DNA from 2 places in the Streptomyces sp. NPDC058796 genome. Region 2 is predicted to be linked to the other one. Evidence: riboswitches for the same ligand, from Rfam matches in the RefSeq annotation. Region 2 holds a riboswitch; the other holds the start of a gene.
The links. Region 2 has a riboswitch for glycine ahead of gcvP (aminomethyl-transferring glycine dehydrogenase). Riboswitches for the same ligand answer to the same signal wherever they lie in the genome.

Region 1: it holds a riboswitch for glycine, as region 2 does, so the genes downstream of both, gcvT (glycine cleavage system aminomethyltransferase GcvT) here and gcvP (aminomethyl-transferring glycine dehydrogenase) in region 2, are expected to answer to the same signal.

Annotation. Positions count from the first base shown of each region.
Region 1 covers NZ_JBHYOP010000012.1:298-9,591, reverse strand. Annotated here, with positions in the region: gene ACFW47_RS27605 (ABC transporter permease) at 1-345, opposite strand, end outside; gene ACFW47_RS27600 (ABC transporter substrate-binding protein) at 452-2,251, opposite strand; gene ACFW47_RS27595 (ABC transporter permease) at 2,322-3,329, opposite strand; gene ACFW47_RS27590 (enhanced serine sensitivity protein SseB C-terminal domain-containing protein) at 3,645-4,442, opposite strand; gene ACFW47_RS27585 (enhanced serine sensitivity protein SseB) at 4,592-5,401, opposite strand; gene ACFW47_RS27580 (AAA family ATPase) at 5,481-6,149, opposite strand; glycine riboswitch at 6,329-6,422, shown strand; gene gcvT (glycine cleavage system aminomethyltransferase GcvT) at 6,582-7,700, shown strand; gene gcvH (glycine cleavage system protein GcvH) at 7,812-8,189, shown strand; gene glyA (serine hydroxymethyltransferase) at 8,205-9,294, shown strand, end outside.
Region 2 covers NZ_JBHYOP010000011.1:5,458-14,751, reverse strand. Annotated here, with positions in the region: gene ACFW47_RS26110 (molybdopterin-binding protein) at 1-400, shown strand, start outside; gene gcvP (aminomethyl-transferring glycine dehydrogenase) at 469-3,354, opposite strand; glycine riboswitch at 3,532-3,627, opposite strand; gene ACFW47_RS26100 (PRC-barrel domain-containing protein) at 3,776-4,153, shown strand; gene ACFW47_RS26095 (DNA polymerase IV) at 4,186-5,763, opposite strand; gene ACFW47_RS26090 (MerR family transcriptional regulator) at 5,818-6,378, opposite strand; gene ACFW47_RS26085 (bifunctional nuclease family protein) at 6,693-7,166, opposite strand; gene ACFW47_RS26080 (MerR family transcriptional regulator) at 7,273-8,010, opposite strand; gene ACFW47_RS26075 (FHA domain-containing protein) at 8,053-9,012, opposite strand; gene ACFW47_RS26070 (DUF881 domain-containing protein) at 9,074-9,294, opposite strand, start outside.

The DNA.
Region 1 (9,294 bases), on a different contig from region 2:
CGGGAAACGCTCGGTCAGCACCGGCCAGACGGCCTGCTCGGTCTTGAAGGAGTACCCGAAGCACGGCGCGGTGCAGTTGGTCACGTCGCCGCCGGAGGCGTAGGTGCGCCCCACGAAGATGCCCTTGATGAACTCCCAGGCCTGGACGACGACCGGATCGTCGAGGCTCAGCTTCTGCCGCACGGCCTCGACGGCGTCGGGGCCGGCCTGCTTGCCCACGTAGTTCAGGGCGATGTCGACGCCCGCCCACTTGGGGACGAGGAAGAAGATGCAGAAGACCACCAGGATGATGACCACCAGCATCACTGCGGCGGCGAACAGCCGCCTGATGAGGTAAGCGAGCACAGCGTGCGGCCCGCCGCGGACCGCGGGCCCGGGAGATCGTCCCGGGCCCGCGGTCACGCCGCGCCGGCCTTCACCTGCCTTTCGTGCCGTACGGCGGGTGTGCCGGTTACTTCTTCGGGTTCTTCAGACCGAGGTTGACGAAGTCGTACATACCGCTGTAGCCGTCGGTGGTGTACACGTTCGCCAGGTTGTCCGAGCGCCAGTTGATGAACTTCTCGAAGACGAAGGGCAGGTAGTACGCGCCCTCCATCACCTTGTGGTTGATCTCCGTGGCGATCTTGGCCTTGCCGGCGTCGTCCAGCTCGGTCAGGTAGTCGGCGAACAGGCCGTCGATCTCCTTGTCCTTGATCAGCGCGAAGTTGTTGTTGGCGCTCTCGAGGATGTAGTCGCTGTGCCACAGCGGCAGACCGTAGCCCTGGACGGACGGGAAGTCCGGGCCCCAGCCCATGATGATGACGCCGTAGCCCTTCTTGGCCACGTTCGAGGGGCTGCCGACGACGCTGGCGTACTGCGAGCCGTCGTACTGCTCGATCTCCAGGTCGATGCCGACCTTCTTCAGCGACGCCTGCATCGACTCGGCCGTGGCAACCTCGACCGGCTTGTTGTTGCGGACGGCGATCTTGCTCTTGAAGCCGTTGGGCTGGCCGCAGGCCTTCAGCTCTTCCTTGGCCTTCTCGACGTTGCCCTTCTTGTTGGCACCGGCGATCTCGTACGGGTCGTACTTCTGGCCCTCGGAACCCGGGACGGACGGCGGCAGCATGTTGGTGCCGATGTCACCGCCGGCCACCGGGCCGCCGCGCGCGGTCTGCAGCGAGACGTGGTCGGCGCCGTAGATCATGGCCTTGCGGCAGTGGATGTTGTCGAACGGCTTCACGTTCGTCGCGAAGGTCGCGTAGCGGATGTAGCCGGAGACCGGGTTGTCCAGGTTCTCCTTGTGCTCCTTCAGGGCGGTGGTGCGGCCCTGCGGGGACAGACCGGTCTGGGCGAGGTCCAGGTCGTAGTCACCCGCGACGAGACGGGCGTCCAGGTCGTTGGCGTTGGAGAAGAACTTGATCGTGATCTTGTCCGGGTACGCCTTGCGGACCGGGTCCGACTCCTGGTTCCACTCGGTGTTGCGGACCAGGGTGAGGTCCTTGCCGGGGTTGTAGGACTCGAACTTGTACGGGCCCGAGGAGAACGGGCGCAGGCCGTACTTGGACTTGGTGTCCTTGTCCTGGCGGACCGGGGACGCAGAGGTCAGCGCCAGCATCTCCTCGAAGTCCGAGTTGGCCTTCGGCAGCTTGAAGACGATGGTCTTGTCGTCCGGCGTCTCGATCGCCTTCAGACCCAGCTTGTCCGCGGACTTGTCCTTGTACGGACCCGGGTACTCGTCCTTGGGGTCGAGCACCTCCTTGAGGTACGTCGGACCGCCCGACAGCACGTCCTGCGCCCAGACGCGCTCGATGCCGTACTTGACGTCCTTGGAGGTGATCGGCTTGCCGTCCTCCCAGGTGACGCCGTCACGCAGGGTGTACGTGTACGTCTTGCCGTCGTCGGAGACCTTGGCGAGACCGGTGGCGAGGTCGGGGGTGACCTCGGCGCCCGCCGAACCCGGCTCGGTCTTGTTCGTGACGAGCTGGCGGCTGTAGTAGCGGGAGAAGTTCCACATGAAGCCGTAGTAGCCGCGCGTGGTGTCCCACGAGTCGGCGTCCTGCGTGCTCGCGAACTTCAGGGTGCCGCCCTTCTTGGCCGCGGAGGCCTGGGCGACCTTGTTGTTGGCCGCGTCGAAGCCGGGCGCGCCGTTCTTCGAGCCGCCGTTGCTGTCGTCGCCTCCGCCGCCGCACGCCGCCGTGGTCAGCAGCGCGGCGACCACTGCGGCAGCGGCCAAAGCCTGCTTGCGCCGCCCTTTGGTGCGTTGGGTAGTCACGATCTCGGATCCTCCGGATTAGATGAGAGACCCCGTGCAGGTGCCACGGGTCGCTTTGGGGAACGGCAGGTCAGCGGGAGCCCTTCGGGTCCAGCGCGTCGCGTACGCCGTCACCGAAGAGGTTGAAGGCAAGAACGGTGATGAAGATCGCCACACCCGGGATCACCATGTACATGGGATCCGACTTGTAGTAGTCGATCGCGCTCGACAGCATCTGCCCCCAGGACGAGGTGGGCGGCTTGACGCCCACGCCCAGGAAGCTGAGTGCGGCCTCGGTGAGGATGTTGGTCGGGATCATCATCGTCGTGTAGACGATGATCGGCGCCACCAGGTTGGGCAGCAGTTCCTTGAACAGGATGTAGAAGCGTCCGGCGCCCAGGGACCGGGCGGCCTCGACGTACTCCCGCTCGCGCATGGAGAGGGTCTGGCCGCGGACCACACGGCCGATGTAGGGCCAGCCGAAGAAGCCGATGACCAGGATCATCATGAGCAGGCGGACGCCGGTGCCGCTGAGGCCGAGCATGCTGTCCGGCATGACCGAGACCAGGGCGATGATGAAGAGCAGCTGCGGGAAGGCCAGCAGGCCGTCCATGATCCGGCTGATGAGGGCGTCGACCCAGCCGCCGAAGAAGCCGGCCAGGACGCCGAGGACGGTACCGATGATCACGGCCACGATCGCGGACAGGAAGCCGACGAGCAGCGAGATCCGGGCGCCGTGGACGATGCGGGCGAAGATGTCGCGGCCGTTGACCGGCTCGACGCCCAGCCAGTGCTCACCGCTCATGCCCCCCAGGGAGCCGGTGGGCGTACCGAACAGCGGGTCGATCAGGTCCTCGTGGAACTCGTTGGGGTCCTGGCCGTAGAGCGAGGTGATCAGGGGCGCGAGGATCGCGACGACGATGAGGAAGAGCACGACGATGCCGCCCGCGAGGGCCAGCTTGTCCCGCTTCAGGCGCTCCCAGGCGATGCGGCCGAGGGAACGCCCCTGAACCGCCTTGGCCTCGGTGCCGGCAACCGCCGCTTCCTCGGCCGCGCTCGGGGCCGCCTCCGCGGTCGGCTCGTGCAATGGTGCCGTCATCTGGCAGGGACCCCTCTCAACCGGCGGTAGCCGGCCCGCACTTGCCGCTGTAGCGGCGTGATCAGTCCGTCGTACACAAGGGCGAACAACCACCCCTTGGTGCGGGAGTCTTCAACGCTTTGGCGATCTGTAGCCAGACTTGACGGGGAATGGATGCGCAACCGTGATGCTGTTCGAGGTGTTCCGTTATCCGGACAGTGGGTAACGGGGGCCGGACGCGGACGAGTTGGGGCATCGGCGGCACAGTGGTGCCATACGTCCTCGTCTACGCGCGAAGATGTCCGCCCACCGCGGACGGGAGGAGCCGCCGGGCGGTCAGTACCGGCCCTGCGCCGGAGGGTATCCGTACCCGCCCACCGGTGCCTGTGCGGGGGCGGCCGCGTGGGCCTCGCGGTCGTAGAACGGGCGGGCGTTGGCACGCAGCCACATGGCGACCGGGTCGTGGGCGTCGGTCATCGCGACGGTCGACACGGGCAGCCCGTCCGGGACCGCGCCGACCGACTGCTGCATCATGGCGCGCACCGCGTCGACGGCCGGCGGGGAGGTGTCGTACACGTCGAGACCGATGGCGAGGTAGGGCGCCCCGAGCGCCGGCTGCACCCAGGCGCGGCGGAGCGCGCGGACCGCGGGTGTGCGGTGGGCGTTCTGCGCGAGCAGGGCGTAGAACTGCGGGATCTCGATGGCGGGTTCGGACAGCCGCAGGGGGCCGGCGGGCTGGCGGTCCAGGCCGGAGGCGATGCGGCGCAGGTCGAGCCAGGGGATGCCGACGCCGCCGCCGGGGGCGTGCGGGTTGAGCCACAGGCCGTAGTGGTCGGGGTAGAGGGCGCGGGCCGCCTCCAGACCGTCGACCACCTCGTACGACCGGTTCCAGCCACTGGCCGACAGTTCCTGGGCGGAGGTGACGCAGGGCGCGTACCCGTAGCCGTCGACCTCCATGTTCCCGTACTGGGCGTCCGGGGAGCCGGCCTGGCCGTGCCAGAGCAGCATCCAGACCTGGCCGGAGGTGGGGGTGGCGAGCGCGCGGAGCAAGGCCTCGTAGGCGTCGTAGCGCCCGGGGGTCACCTGGCGCAGCATGTGCTCGACCTGTCCGGTCGTGGTGCCGCTGGCGCTCACGCGTATCGCCCCTTCGAAAAGTTCCCGGGTTGTGAAACCAGCTTAAGGCTCCGCCGGGCGGGGGGCGCCTATGAGCTCGGGGTGCCGTGTGCGTTGGCGGGTGCGGGTGCGTTGTGGCTGGGCGCGCCCGCGCGGCGGAGCCGCATATGTCACAGCCCCGCGCCCCTGGGGTGCGTTTCCCTGCCCGGTGATGACAAGTCGCGGTTGTAGAAGGGAAGAACGTTCGCCCGCATCCAGTCGCAGACCGGGTCCTGGGCCGCCTCCAGGAGGACCAGGTTGACCTGGGTCTTCAAGGGGGCCTTGGTGAGGGCCCGGCCGAGGGCGTCCAGGGGGAGGGCGCGGGCGTCGCCCTCCCAGTGGGTGAGTTCGACGCCCACGAAGACCACCGGGTCGGCGGTCTCGATGGCGGCCATGCAGCGGCGGGCGGTGCGGACGACGCCGGTCGCGGCGAACTCGGCGGAGGCGGCGGCCAGGAAGTCCACCGGGTCGTCCTGCCAGTCCGGCTCGAAGAGACGGACCCGGCCGCCGGACGCGGGCCCGTCCAGCGGGGTGCGGCCGGCCCGGCACAGCTCGGCCACGGCGGGCGGCGGCAGCGGGATGCCGACCATGCCGTCCGGGTTGACGGCGATGCCGACCTGCGGGGGCAGGCCCCGGGCGAACTCCACGGCCGGGGCGATGGTGTACGCCATCTGCGCGCCGGCGACCTGGCGGAACTGCTCCTCGGAGCTGAACACCGGGACGTAGGCCTGGCCGTCGATCTCCAGCGAGGGCAGGTCGAGGGGGCCGCTGTGCGGGCCGCCGCCGTTCGGCAGGGGTATCCACAGGAAGCTGCGGCCGAGCACCTCCACGATCCGTCCGCCGGCCGACGGGACGCCGAGGGAGGCGGACAGCACCTCCTCCAGCTCGTTGCCGGGCCATCCGCCGTGCGGGTGGGGGTGCGCCTGTGCCGGGAAGTCCATCTGTCCGCCTACCGCCTGCCTGGTACCGCTGCTGTGGCTGAAAAGGCTAACCCTTTCGGGTGCGCCGCCCTGTGGTGCGTCACCCGGTGAACGCGATCCGGTGCAGGGTGTCGGCCGCGGCCCGGTCCAGCAGGACGGCCGAGGTACAGCCCGCGGGCAGGGTGCCCTCGGTCACCGCGCGCAGCAGACGGGTGTTGGCCGCCCGGTGCCGCCGGAACGCGTACCGCGACACGCCCCGGCCGCGCTCCCGCTGGCCGGCCAGCGCCTCGTCGGCGTCGACGTCGAGGAGCAGCAGGTGCAGGGTGCCCTCGCGGCGGCGGGCCTCGCGGGCCAGCCAGGCACGCACCCAGGACTGGGTGCCGCAGTCGTGCACGACGACGCCCTCGCCGGAGCGCAGCGCCTCGCGCAGTCCGGCGTAGTGGGCGAGGCGGACGAGGGGGCGGTAGAGGGCGTAGGGCAGGAAGCGCGGCATGCGGCGGTCCCAGCGGTCGCGGGTGTCCTGGGAGTCGATGCGCCGGCCGCGTACGGTGCGCTCCATCAGCGTGGACTTGCCGCTGCCGGGCAGGCCGGTGATCACCACCAGGTCCCGGGGTCCGAAGAGCAGGGCGTGCGGGCTGCGGCCGCCGCGGTCCCTCAGGTCGCGGACGACGGGTGCGGGCAGTTCGGCGCACGCCTCCGGGGCCGGGGCGACGGGCTGTTTGGGCAGCGCGAGACCCGAGGTGGTGGCGTACGCCGTGGTCCTGTTCACCGTGATCGTCCTCCCCTGGGGCGGTTCACGAGTTCCCATCCCCGTCGAGTGTAAAGAGAAGGTAATGCGCAGGTCTCGCGTTTTCGTGCGCTTACTGCCACAGGCCGGTTACAGATCACGGTCTGCCACGGATCGGCGGGGCGTGCAATGATGGCGGCGCCAACTGCATACCGGCCGTTTGAATCCGCGCGGGAGAGTCCCCGGCCGCGCCGGGGCGCCGAAGGAGCAAGTCCCTCCCTTGAATCTCTCAGGCACCGTTACCGCGCGGGCGAGGCACATCTGAAAAGCGGGCCGCCCCCGACGGCGGCCCCACCCAAGGTGCAAGCCCTGATCGCCGTACTCCGGTGGTCGTGGCGAACCTCTCAGGTTCCGATGACAGATGGGGAGGAACGACCTCGCCCGTGCCGTCCTGTCCTGGGAGACGACCGACCGATGAGCAGCACAGAACTCCGCCGTACCGCGCTCGATGCCACGCATCGCGCGCTGGGCGCGACGATGACCGACTTCGCCGGCTGGGACATGCCCCTGCGCTACGGCTCCGAGCGCGACGAGCACGTCGCGGTGCGTACCCGGGCCGGGCTCTTCGACCTCTCGCACATGGGCGAGATCACGGTCACCGGCCCCCAGGCCGCCGACCTGCTGAACTTCGCGCTGGTCGGCAACATCGGCAGCGTGAAGCCGGGCCGCGCCCGCTACACCATGATCTGCCGCGAGGACGGCGGCATCCTGGACGACCTGATCGTCTACCGGCTGGGCGAGACCGAGTACATGGTCGTCGCCAACGCCTCCAACGCCCAGGTGGTGCTCGGCGCGCTGACCGAGCGGGCCGCCGGCTTCGACGCCGAGGTGCGCGACGACCGGGACGCGTACGCGCTGCTGGCGGTGCAGGGGCCCGAGTCCCCGGGCATCCTCGCCTCGCTCACCGACGCCGACCTGGACGGCCTGAAGTACTACGCCGGGCTGCCCGGCACCGTCGCGGGCGTCCCGGCGCTCATCGCGCGCACCGGCTACACCGGCGAGGACGGCTTCGAGCTGTTCGTGAAGCCCGAGCACGCCGTGGAGCTGTGGCAGGCGCTGACCAAGGCGGGCGAGGGCGCCGGGCTGGTCCCCTGCGGTCTGTCCTGCCGGGACACGCTCCGCCTGGAGGCGGGCATGCCGCTGTACGGGCACGAGCTGACGACCGAGCTGACGCCCTTCGACGCCGGGCTCGGCCGGGTGGTGAAGTTCGAGAAGGAGGGCGACTTCGTGGGGCGCGCCGCGCTGACCGAGGCCGCTTCCCGGGCCGAGCAGAACCCGCCCCGCGTCCTGGTCGGCCTGGTCGCCGAGGGCCGCCGGGTCCCGCGCGCCGGGTACCAGGTCGTCGCCGGCGGCGAGGTCGTCGGCGAGGTCACCTCCGGCGCGCCGTCCCCGACGCTGGGCAAGCCGATCGCCATGGCGTACGTCGACCCCGCGCACGCGGCGCCGGGCACCGAGGGTGTCGGCGTGGACATCCGGGGCAGCCACGAGCCGTACGAGGTCGTGGCGCTGCCGTTCTACAAGCGCCAGAAGTAGACACTGGGCGGCGGGACCTTCGCCGTCCCGCGCACGTTCTCGCTGATCACCAGCGGTTTCCGTAGTCCCCCCCTTCATCAGCACTCCCCCGCGTACAGGAGAATTCAGGCCATGAGCAACCCCCAGCAGCTGCGTTACAGCAAGGAGCACGAGTGGCTGTCGGCCGCCGAGGACGGCGCCTCGACGGTCGGCATCACGGAGCACGCGGCCAACGCGCTCGGTGACGTCGTCTTCGTCCAGCTCCCCGAGGTCGGCGACTCGGTGACCGCGGGCGAGACCTGCGGCGAACTGGAGTCCACCAAGTCGGTCTCCGACCTGTACTCCCCCGTCTCCGGCGAGATCACCGAGGTCAACGAGGACGTCGTCAACGACCCGTCGCTGGTGAACTCCGCGCCCTTCGAGGGCGGCTGGCTGTTCAAGGTGCGGGTCACCGACGAGCCGGCCGACCTGCTCTCGGCCGACGAGTACACCGCCTTCACCGCCGGCTGAGGAGACACGGACCGCATGTCGCTTCTGAACACACCCCTGCACGAGCTCGACCCCGACGTCGCCGCCGCCGTCGACGCCGAGCTGGACCGCCAGCAGTCCACCCTGGAGATGATCGCCTCGGAGAACTTCGCTCCGGTCGCGGTCATGGAGGCCCAGGGCTCGGTCCTCACCAACAAGTACGCCGAGGGCTACCCGGGCCGCCGCTACTACGGCGGCTGCGAGCACGTCGACGTGGTCGAGCAGATCGCCATCGACCGGGTCAAGGCGCTCTTCGGCGCCGAGCACGCCAACGTGCAGCCGCACTCGGGCGCCCAGGCCAACGCGGCGGCGATGTTCGCGCTGCTCAAGCCGGGCGACACGATCATGGGTCTGAACCTCGCCCACGGCGGGCACCTGACCCACGGCATGAAGATCAACTTCTCCGGCAAGCTCTACAACGTCGTCCCCTACCACGTGGGCGAGGACGGCCAGGTCGACATGGCCGAGGTGGAGCGCCTCGCCAAGGAGACCAAGCCGAAGCTGATCGTGGCCGGCTGGTCGGCGTACCCGAGGCAGCTGGACTTCGCCGCGTTCCGCAAGGTCGCGGACGAGGTCGGCGCGTACCTGATGGTCGACATGGCGCACTTCGCCGGTCTGGTCGCGGCGGGCCTGCACCCGAACCCGGTCCCGCACGCCCACGTCGTGACCACCACCACACACAAGACGCTGGGCGGCCCGCGCGGCGGTGTGATCCTCTCCACTGCCGAGCTCGCCAAGAAGATCAACTCCGCCGTCTTCCCCGGTCAGCAGGGTGGCCCGCTGGAGCACGTGGTGGCCGCGAAGGCCGTCGCCTTCAAGGTCGCCGCGAGCGAGGACTTCAAGGAGCGCCAGGGCCGTACGCTGGAGGGTGCCCGCATCCTCGCCGAGCGCCTGGTGCGGGACGACGCGAAGGCGGCGGGCGTCTCCGTCCTGACCGGCGGCACGGACGTCCACCTGGTCCTGGTCGACCTGCGCGACTCCGAGCTGGACGGCCAGCAGGCCGAGGACCGTCTCCACGAGGTCGGCATCACGGTCAACCGCAACGCCGTCCCGAACGACCCGCGTCCGCCGATGGTGACCTCCGGTC
Region 2 (9,294 bases):
CCAGCTCCCCGGCACCGTCATCACCGTCACACCGGGCGAGGCCATGGCGACGGTCAGGGTCCGCCTCTCGGGCGGCCAGGTCATCACCGCGGCGATCACCCGGGACGCCGCCGACGACCTCGCGCCGGCCACCGGGACCGCCGTGCGCGTCCTCGTGAAGTCGACGGAGGTCTCGCTGGCCACCGGCCGCGTGGAGGACCTGTCCATCCGCAACCGGCTCCCGGGTACGGTCACCGCCCTCACCACCGGCCCGGCGATGGCCTCCGTCCGCGTCGCCGTCGAGGGCGCCGAACTGACCGCCGCGATCACCAGGGAGGCCGCCGAGGACCTCGGCCTCACCGTCGGCACCCCCGTCGTGGCGCTGGTCAAGTCGACGGAGGTGTCCTTGGCGACGGGGTGATGAGCACGCGACGACGAAGGCCCCGTCCGGTCCCCGGCGGGGGCCCGGACGGGGCCTTCGCCCCGGGCTCAGTCCTCGTACGCGTCCAGCGGCGGGCAGGAGCAGACCAGGTTCCGGTCACCGAAGGCCTGGTCGATGCGGCGCACCGGCGGCCAGTACTTGTCGGCGGCGGAGACCCCGGCCGGGAAGACGGCCTCCTCGCGCGAGTACGCGTGGTCCCAGTCACCGCCCAGCGCGCCCGCGGTGTGCGGGGCGCCCCGGAGCGGGTTGTCGTCCCCGGACCAGGCGCCGGAACCGACCTTCTCGATCTCCGCGCGGATGGCGATCATCGCCTCGCAGAAACGGTCCAGCTCGGCCAGGTCCTCGGACTCGGTCGGCTCGATCATCAGCGTGCCGGCCACCGGGAACGACATCGTCGGCGCGTGGAAGCCGTAGTCGATCAGCCGCTTGGCGACGTCGTCGACGCTGACGCCGGTCGCCTTGGTCAGCGGGCGCAGGTCGATGATGCACTCGTGCGCGACCAGCCCGGCCGGGCCGGTGTAGAGCACCGGGTAGTGGGGCTCCAGGCGCTTGGCGATGTAGTTGGCGGACAGCACGGCCACCTGCGTGGCGCGCTTGAGGCCCTCGCCGCCCATCAGCCGGACGTACGACCAGGAGATCGGCAGGATGCCGGCCGAGCCCCACGGTGCCGCCGAGATCGGGCCGACGCCCGTCTGCGGGCCGGCCGCGGGCTGCAGCGGGTGGTTGGGCAGGTACGGCGCCAGGTGGGACCGCACGGCCACCGGGCCCACGCCGGGACCGCCGCCGCCGTGCGGGATGCAGAAGGTCTTGTGCAGGTTCAGGTGCGAGACGTCGCCGCCGAAGTGGCCCGGCTTGGCGAGGCCGACCAGCGCGTTGAGGTTGGCGCCGTCCACGTAGACCTGGCCGCCGGCGTCGTGCACCCGGGCGCAGATGTCGGCGACGTGCTCCTCGAAGACGCCGTGCGTGGAGGGGTAGGTGATCATCAGCACGGCCAGCTCGTCGCGGTGCTTCTCGATCTTGGCGCGCAGGTCCTCGACGTCGATCTCGCCGTCCTCGGCGGTCTTGACGACGACGACCTTCATGCCGGCCATCACGGCGCTCGCGGCGTTGGTGCCGTGCGCGGAGGACGGGATGAGGCAGACGGTGCGCTGGTCGTCGCCGTTGGCCCGGTGGTAGCCGCGTACGGCGAGCAGACCCGCGAACTCGCCCTGCGACCCGGCGTTCGGCTGGAGGGAGACCTTGTCGTACCCGGTGACCTCGGCGAGCCGCTCCTCCAGCTCACGGATGAGCGTCAGGTAGCCCTGCGCCTGCTCGGCGGGCGCGAAGGGGTGCAGCGCTCCGAACTCGGACCAGGTGACCGGCTCCATCTCGGTGGTCGCGTTGAGCTTCATGGTGCAGGAGCCCAGCGGGATCATGCCCCGGTCCAGCGCGTAGTCGCGGTCGGCGAGGCGGCGCAGGTAGCGCAGCATCGCCGTCTCGGAGCGGTGCTGGTGGAAGACCGGGTGGGTCAGGAAGTCGTCGGTGCGCAGCAGCGCCTCGGGCAGCGTCTCCTCGGTCACCGCGTCCAGCGCTTCGATGTCGCCCTCGACACCGAAGGCGTTCCACACGCCGCCGACCTGGGCACGGGTGGTGGTCTCGTCGCAGGCGAACGACACGTGGTCGGCGTCGACGAGGCGCAGGTTGATGCCGTTCTCGCGGGCGGCGTGGACGATCGCGTCGGCTCGGCCGGGCACCCGCGCGGTGACCGTGTCGAAGTAGGAACCGTGCACGATCTCGACGCCGCCGGCCGCGAGGCCCGCGGCGGTGACCGAGGCGTACCGGTGGGTGCGGCGCGCGATGGCCCGCAGCCCCTCGGGGCCGTGGTAGACGGCGTACATGCCGGCCATGACGGCGAGCAGCACCTGCGCGGTGCAGATGTTGCTGGTGGCCTTCTCGCGGCGGATGTGCTGCTCGCGGGTCTGCAGGGCGAGGCGGTACGCCTTGTTGCCGTCCGCGTCCACCGAGACGCCCACCAGGCGGCCGGGCAGGCTGCGGGCGAACTTCTCGTGCACGGCCATGTATCCGGCGTGCGGCCCGCCGAAGCCCATCGGCACACCGAAGCGCTGGGTCGTGCCGACTGCGATGTCCGCGCCCAGCTCGCCGGGCGAGGTGAGCAGCGTGAGCGCGAGCAGGTCGGCCGCGACGGTGACGAGGGCGCCGAGCTCGTGTGCCTGGTCGATGACCGGCTTGATGTCGCGTACGGCCCCGGAGGCGCCCGGGTACTGGATCAGGACGCCGTTGATCTCCCGCTCGGCGACCTCGGCGGGGATGCCTTCGCTCAGGTCGGCGACGACGACCTCCACGCCGGTCGGCTCGGCGCGGGTCTGGATCACGGCGATGGTCTGCGGCAGCGCGTCCGCGTCGACCAGGAACAGGCCCTTCTTGTTCTTCCCCATGCGCCGGGACAGCGCCATCGCCTCGGCGGCGGCGGTGCCCTCGTCGAGCAGCGAGGCGCCGGAGGTGGGCAGACCGGTCAGCTCGGCGACCATCGTCTGGAAGTTCAGCAGGGCCTCCAGACGGCCCTGGGAGATCTCCGGCTGGTACGGCGTGTACGCGGTGTACCAGGCCGGGTTCTCCATGACGTTGCGCAGGATGACCGGCGGCGTGAAGGTCCCGTAGTAGCCGAGGCCGATCATGGAGTCGAGGACCTGGTTCCGGTCGGCCAGCGAGCGCAGCTCGGCCAGTACCTCGGCCTCGGAGCGTGCGCCGGGCAGGTCCAGCGCGTCGGCGTTCTTGATCACATCCGGCACCGCGGCGGCCGTCAGCTCGTCGAGCGAACCGTAACCGACCTGCGCGAGCATCTTGGCCCGGGCCTCGTGGTCGGGGCCGATGTGGCGCTGCTCGAACGGCAGTGCCTGTTCGAGTTCGGTGAGCGGGGTGCGATGGGCGGTCATTTGCGGAGGCCTCCTGGTCTGACGACCTTCGAGGGGCACCACGGCGCGGGTACCCGGACGGCCTCCCCCTCTGTCATCTCGACCTGAGAGCTTCACCGGGCGGCCCGAGGGCCCTGCCGGCTTTCACCGTCGGTGAGAGCGGAAGCCGTCGACACCCGCTCTGCTTTCCAGAGTGACCTCGTCCGTGCGGTACGTGAGCCTGAGAGATTCCGGGGAGGATTTGCTCCTTCGGCGCCTCCGGTGATGCCCGGAGGACTCTCCCGCACGGGGTCAGCAGCCGCTGTCAGGGTACCAGCGAGCCCGCCGCACGAACCTTCGAGTGGCCGACCGCCTCTATGTGCTCTTTCGTAGTACTACGGATGATTTCGGCGGCTGGCGGGTCGGCTGGTGCACGACCCCAGTACGACCACGTGGAGGGCCCGTGCGTACCGAGATAGACCCGCGCAACCTGATCGGCCGCAAGGCGTTCGACCGCAACGGCACCCGGATCGGCACCGTCGACGAGGTCTACCTCGACGACGCCACCGGCGTGCCCGAGTGGGCGGCCATACGCACCGGCCTGTTCAGCAGGGACGCCTTCGTGCCCCTGGAGCCGAGCGAGCTGGTGGACGGCACACTGCGCGTGCCCTTCGACCGGGCTCTGATCAAGGAAGCGCCCGACTTCGGCGTCGGCCGCCACCTCTCTCCGGAACAGGAACTGCAGCTCTACCACCACTACGGCCTCGACGTCGCCGCCCCTCCCCCGCCGCCCGACCACGACTTCGGCAAGCTGGCCGGCCAGGACAAGGAGGACGCCTGACGGACCGCCCCGCCGCCCGGCGACACCCACCGTCAGCCGGAGCCCACCGACCCGGCCCCGACCTCGGAACCCGGACCCCCCTCCACCCCGGCTCTTGGGGCCGTCTCCCCGTCGGCGCCCGGGCCCGCCCCCGCATCGGAGTTCGGGCCGGTCCGGGCGCCGGAACCCGGACAGGCCTCCGCGCCGGCCACCGGGCCGGTCTCCCCCTCGGAACCCCGGCCCCTCTCCGCACCGGCTTCCACCGGCCCCGGCCCGGCGCTGCCGGGTCTTCGCGCCGCCGGCGGGACCAGCGGCAGTGGATCCGCCGGTGCCAGATCCGGGTCGTCCGTCAGGAAGGTCCGCACCCGGCCCGTCCCCGAGTACGGCGTCTCGAAGCGCACCGTGACCCGCCCCAGTCCGCTGCCCTGCACCCAGCCGTGCCCGTACTCCGTGTGCCGCACGTCGTGACCCGCCGGCCACCGGCGCTCACCGGGCGCCGGACGGTGCTCCTCGGCGGGCTCGGCGTCGGGCTCCTCGGCGAGTTCTTCGGCCCGGTCTCCCGCCGCCTGCGCGAAGAGATCCTCCTGGGTGTAGTCGGCGAGGCCGCTCACGCCGACGCCCAGGAGCCGTACGCCGCCCGTGGTGTCCACCAGGTCCAGCAGCCGGGCCGCCGCCTCCCGCACCACCGCGGGGTCGTCCGTCGGCCCGCGCAGGGTCTCCGAGCGGGTCAGCGTGGAGAAGTCGTACCTGCGCACCTTGAGGACGATGGTCCGCCCGGACAGTCCGGAGCCGCGCAGCCGGCGCACACACCGGTCCGCCAGCCGCCGCACCTCCATGCCGACCCGCGTCCGGTCGTGGATGTCGACGTCGTAGGTGTCCTCGACCGACACCGACTTGGTCTCCCGCTCGGCCACCACGGGCCGCTCGTCACGTGCCAGGGCCATCGCGTACAGGGCGTGCCCGTGCGCCTTGCCCAGCAGCCGTACGAGTTCGTCCTCGCCCGCCTCGGCGAGCTCACCGACCGTGGCGATGCCGGCCCGCCGCAGGTGGTCGCCGGTCGCCGGTCCCACACCGGGCAGCGTCCGCACGGACATCGGCTCGAGCATGGCCCGCTCCGTGCCCGGCGGGATCAGGACCAGCCCGTCGGGCTTGGCCTCCTCCGAGGCGATCTTGGCGAGCATTTTGGAGGCGGCCAGCCCCACCGAGCCAGTGAGACCGGTGACGGTGCGGATGTCCGCACGGAGCCTCGCCCCCGCCAGCCGCGCGGAGTCCGCGTCCCAGGCGGCGCCGCCGGCCTCCAGGTCCACGAACGCCTCGTCCAGGCTCAGCGGCTCCACCAGCGGCGACAGCGCCCGAAGGAGCCGCATCACCTGCTCGCTGATCGTCCGGTACAGCTCGAAGCGGGGGACGAGGTACGCGGCGTTGGGGGCCAGGCGCCGGGCCTGCCCCATGGGCATCGCCGAGTGGACACCGAAGACCCGCGCCTCGTACGACGCGGTGGCCACCACTCCGCGCGGGCCCAGGCCTCCCACGACCACGGCCTTCCCGCGCAGACTCGGTTTGGACGCCTGCTCCACCGAGGCGAAGAAGGCATCCATGTCGAGATGCAGGATCGTGGGCGCGGCTCTCACATGTCCGATGGTGCCTCACACCACTGACAAAGCCCCGTCGGCGTGCGGCAGTGCTCAGACGGCCCGGTTGCGCCGCCGCGCCAGTTCGTCGGCGGGATTGTGCCCGATCAGGGTTTCGCCCGTGTCGATCCGCTCACCGTGCAGCTGGGAGAGCGCGCTCTCCACGTCCCGCCAGACCACGCCGACGGCGATGCCGAAGACGCCCTGGCCGCCCTGGAGCAATGCGTGGACCTCGTCGGGCGAGGTGCACTCGTGGACCGTGGCGCCGTCGCTCATCAGCGTCATCCGCTCCAGGTCACGGAAGCCGCGTTCCCTGAGGTGCTGGACGGCGGTGCGGATGTTCTGCAGGGAGACGCCGGTGTCGAGGAAGCGCTTGACGATCTTCAGTACGACCACGTCGCGGAAGCTGTACAGGCGCTGCGTCCCGGACCCGTGCGCCGGCCTCACGCTGGGCTCGACCAGGCCGGTGCGGGCCCAGTAGTCGAGCTGCCGGTAGGTGATACCGGCGGCCGCGCAGGCCGTCGGCCCGCGGTAGCCGATCTGCTCGGACGCCATGGACGCCGCCCCTCCGCTGCTCGGCACCGCAGCCGGTCGCTGTGGAGCCGGGTCGGCCACGCCGCCGTGCTGCGGGTAGCCCCCGCCCGCACGGAGCCGAAAGCCCGGGGGAGGGTACGGACCGCTTGCCCCGAGGCTGTGCCCGGAGCCACCCCCGGCCGTACCGTCGCCGCTGATTCTCACGCCGACCTCCGTCCTTGACCTGCCTCCTCGACGGTAGGCAGTCACCAAGGGTGCGTCAACGATCGCCACACTCGGCACGCCGAGTGATAATCACCCTACGAGTGGTTTCCCGTGCCCCATCGCGGGGAAAGGCTAGCCGAATGTGCCCGGAAAGGGCCGTGCGCCGCCTCGGGGCACCTCACCCGTACGGCTCACTGATTGCTGGTCCCGAAGTCCTCCGGCGAGATCTGGTCGAGGAACTCGCGGAACTTCTCCACCTCGTCCTCCTGCTCGTCCGGGATGGCGATGCCCGCGTCGTCGAGGACCGTGTCGCTGCCGTAGATCGGCGTCCCGGTGCGCAGCGCCAGCGCTATCGCGTCGGACGGCCGGGCACTCACCTCGACGCCGCTCGCGAAGACCAGCTCGGCGTAGAAGACGGAGTCGCGCAGGTCCGTGATGCGCACTTCCGTGAGCTCCTGGCCCACGGCTTCCAGTACGTCCTTGAACAGGTCGTGGGTCAGCGGGCGCGCGGGAGCCATGCCCTGCTGGGCGAAGGCGATCGCCGTCGCCTCCCCCGGCCCGATCCAGATGGGGAGGTAACGTTCGCCTCCCACCTCGCGCAGCAGCACGATCGGTTGGTTGGAGGGCATCTCGACCCGGACACCTACGACATCGAGCTCGTTCACACAGCAACCCTAGGCCGTACCCGGGACATTTGGGTAGTCGGGCCGGGATCGGGTGGGCGATCCGGGTTGTGGGCCAGGCCTCGTACCGGCCGGCCGTCGGGCCCGGTCAGGGCAGCCGTACCCCCAGGGCGGTCTGCACCAGCGCCGCGTGCAGCTGCACCGCCAACCCCGCCAGCTCCCTGGTGCGGGCCTCGGCGTGAGCCCTGGTCTGTGGATTGCGGTGCCGCTTCAGCGGTGCCACCACTTGGTCCACGAGACCGGCCTCCCGGTCGGCGGCGGCCTTCATCACCCGCAGGTGGCGCGGCTCGATGCCGAACCGGCCCAGCTGGACCACCAGCGACGCCACGGTCACCGTCTCGGCGTCGTAGGCGCCGTCGGAGAGCGGGGCGACGAGTCCGTACGACTCCCACTCCTTCAGCTCCTGCTCACCGATACCGGCCGCGGCGAGCAGTTCCTCCCGGCCGATCCGGGCCGCCGCGGGCTCCTCCGCGCGCCCCGGCGCCGGCTCTCCGTCCCGTTGCCGGCCCAGCGTCGGCAGCGGTACGGCCTCGCCGCGCTCCATGGCGTCCAGGTGCTCGCGGATCACCTTCAGCGGCAGGTAGTGGTCCCGCTGCATGCGCAGCACCCGGCCGAGACGCTCGACGTCGTGCGCGCTGAACTTGCGGTACCCGGCCGGGGTCCGCCGCGGCTCGACGAGCCCTTCCGACTCCAGAAAACGGATCTTGGAGATGGTGATGTCGGGGAACTCGTCGCGCAGTGCGTTCAGCACCGCGCCGATGCTCATCAGCCCACTGTCCGTGGCGGTGGTGCCGTTCCCGGCACCACCGCTCGGTGTTTGAAGCATGGACCTTCCCTGGAGGTTCCCCGGGCGGTGGCCCGGGGGCGGTCAGTAACCCCGCTGGCTCGCGTAGAAGACCAGCCGGTACTTGCCGATCTGCACCTCGTCCCCGTTCGACAGGGCGACCTGGTCGATGCGCTCGCGGTTGACGTACGTGCCGTTCAGGCTGCCGACGTCGGCGACCGTGAACGAGCCGTCATGGCTGCGGCGGAACTCAACGTGCCGGCGCGAGACCGTCACGTCGTCCAGGAAGATGTCACTCTGCGGGTGACGCCCGGCGGTGGTCAGCTCGCCGTCCAGCAGGAAGCGGCTGCCCGAGTTCGGGCCACGGCGCACGACCAGGAGGGCGGAGCCGAGCGGCAGCGCGTCCACGGCGGCCTGCGCCTCGGGCGAGAGCGACGGCATCGCGGTCTGGCCGGTGGCCTCGGCGTCGTACGCCTCCAGCCCCGAGATGGAGATCGTGGAGGTCGTCTCGGACGCACGCTCCGGGACGGCACCCGGGCGCAGCGGCGCTCCGCAGTTGGAGCAGAAGCGGCTGTTCTCCGCGTTGCGGTTACCGCACCTCGTGCACACCAGGGCCGACATGGACGGATCCTCCTGCCGCGGCTGCCCCGCCGGGGCGTTCGACGCGTACGGGCCGGGCGGGAACCCTCCACCCGTACCTGAGGCTGACGGTTGGCCGAAACCTATGCCGCCGGACTGTGCAGGGTCAACAGACGGCGCGCCCTGACCACCGGAAACATCACCGCCCGGACCAGCCACCTGGTCCCGGAACATCGGGCGCCCACCCTCCGCGTCAGGCTGTGCCCGATGGCGAGCGGTCGCGTTCTCGCGGCCCTCTCGCGCACTCTTGCCGAACAACTTCGCAAACAACTTCACGGGCGATTCCCCTTGACCGAAACAGACCCGCCCGTGGGGCAGGACGAACCCTGACTGAACGTACTGGCCGACCCGGACACCTTCACAACGTCCGTCTCCACCAGACAGTTTCCACCACGCACCACCCAATCGGTGCGCCGACCCCCCGCAACCTCATGCCCTCGCCGGACGTCCCCCATGCACCGCCGGTTCACTGGGAGGACGACCGAGCGTAGTCAGGCCGCTTCGCCGCTCGCAAGGCGTCCACGACGATCTTGCTCGACCGCTCAACAGTAACGGTGGCCTGTTCCTTCTCCAGAGTCTGCACCACGCCTCCAGGAATGTTGAGAGCCGGTTCGAGGTCCTGCGGCTTGCCGATGACCTGGAAACGATAGGGCGCGTTGATCTTGTTCCCGTCGACGCTCACGGACT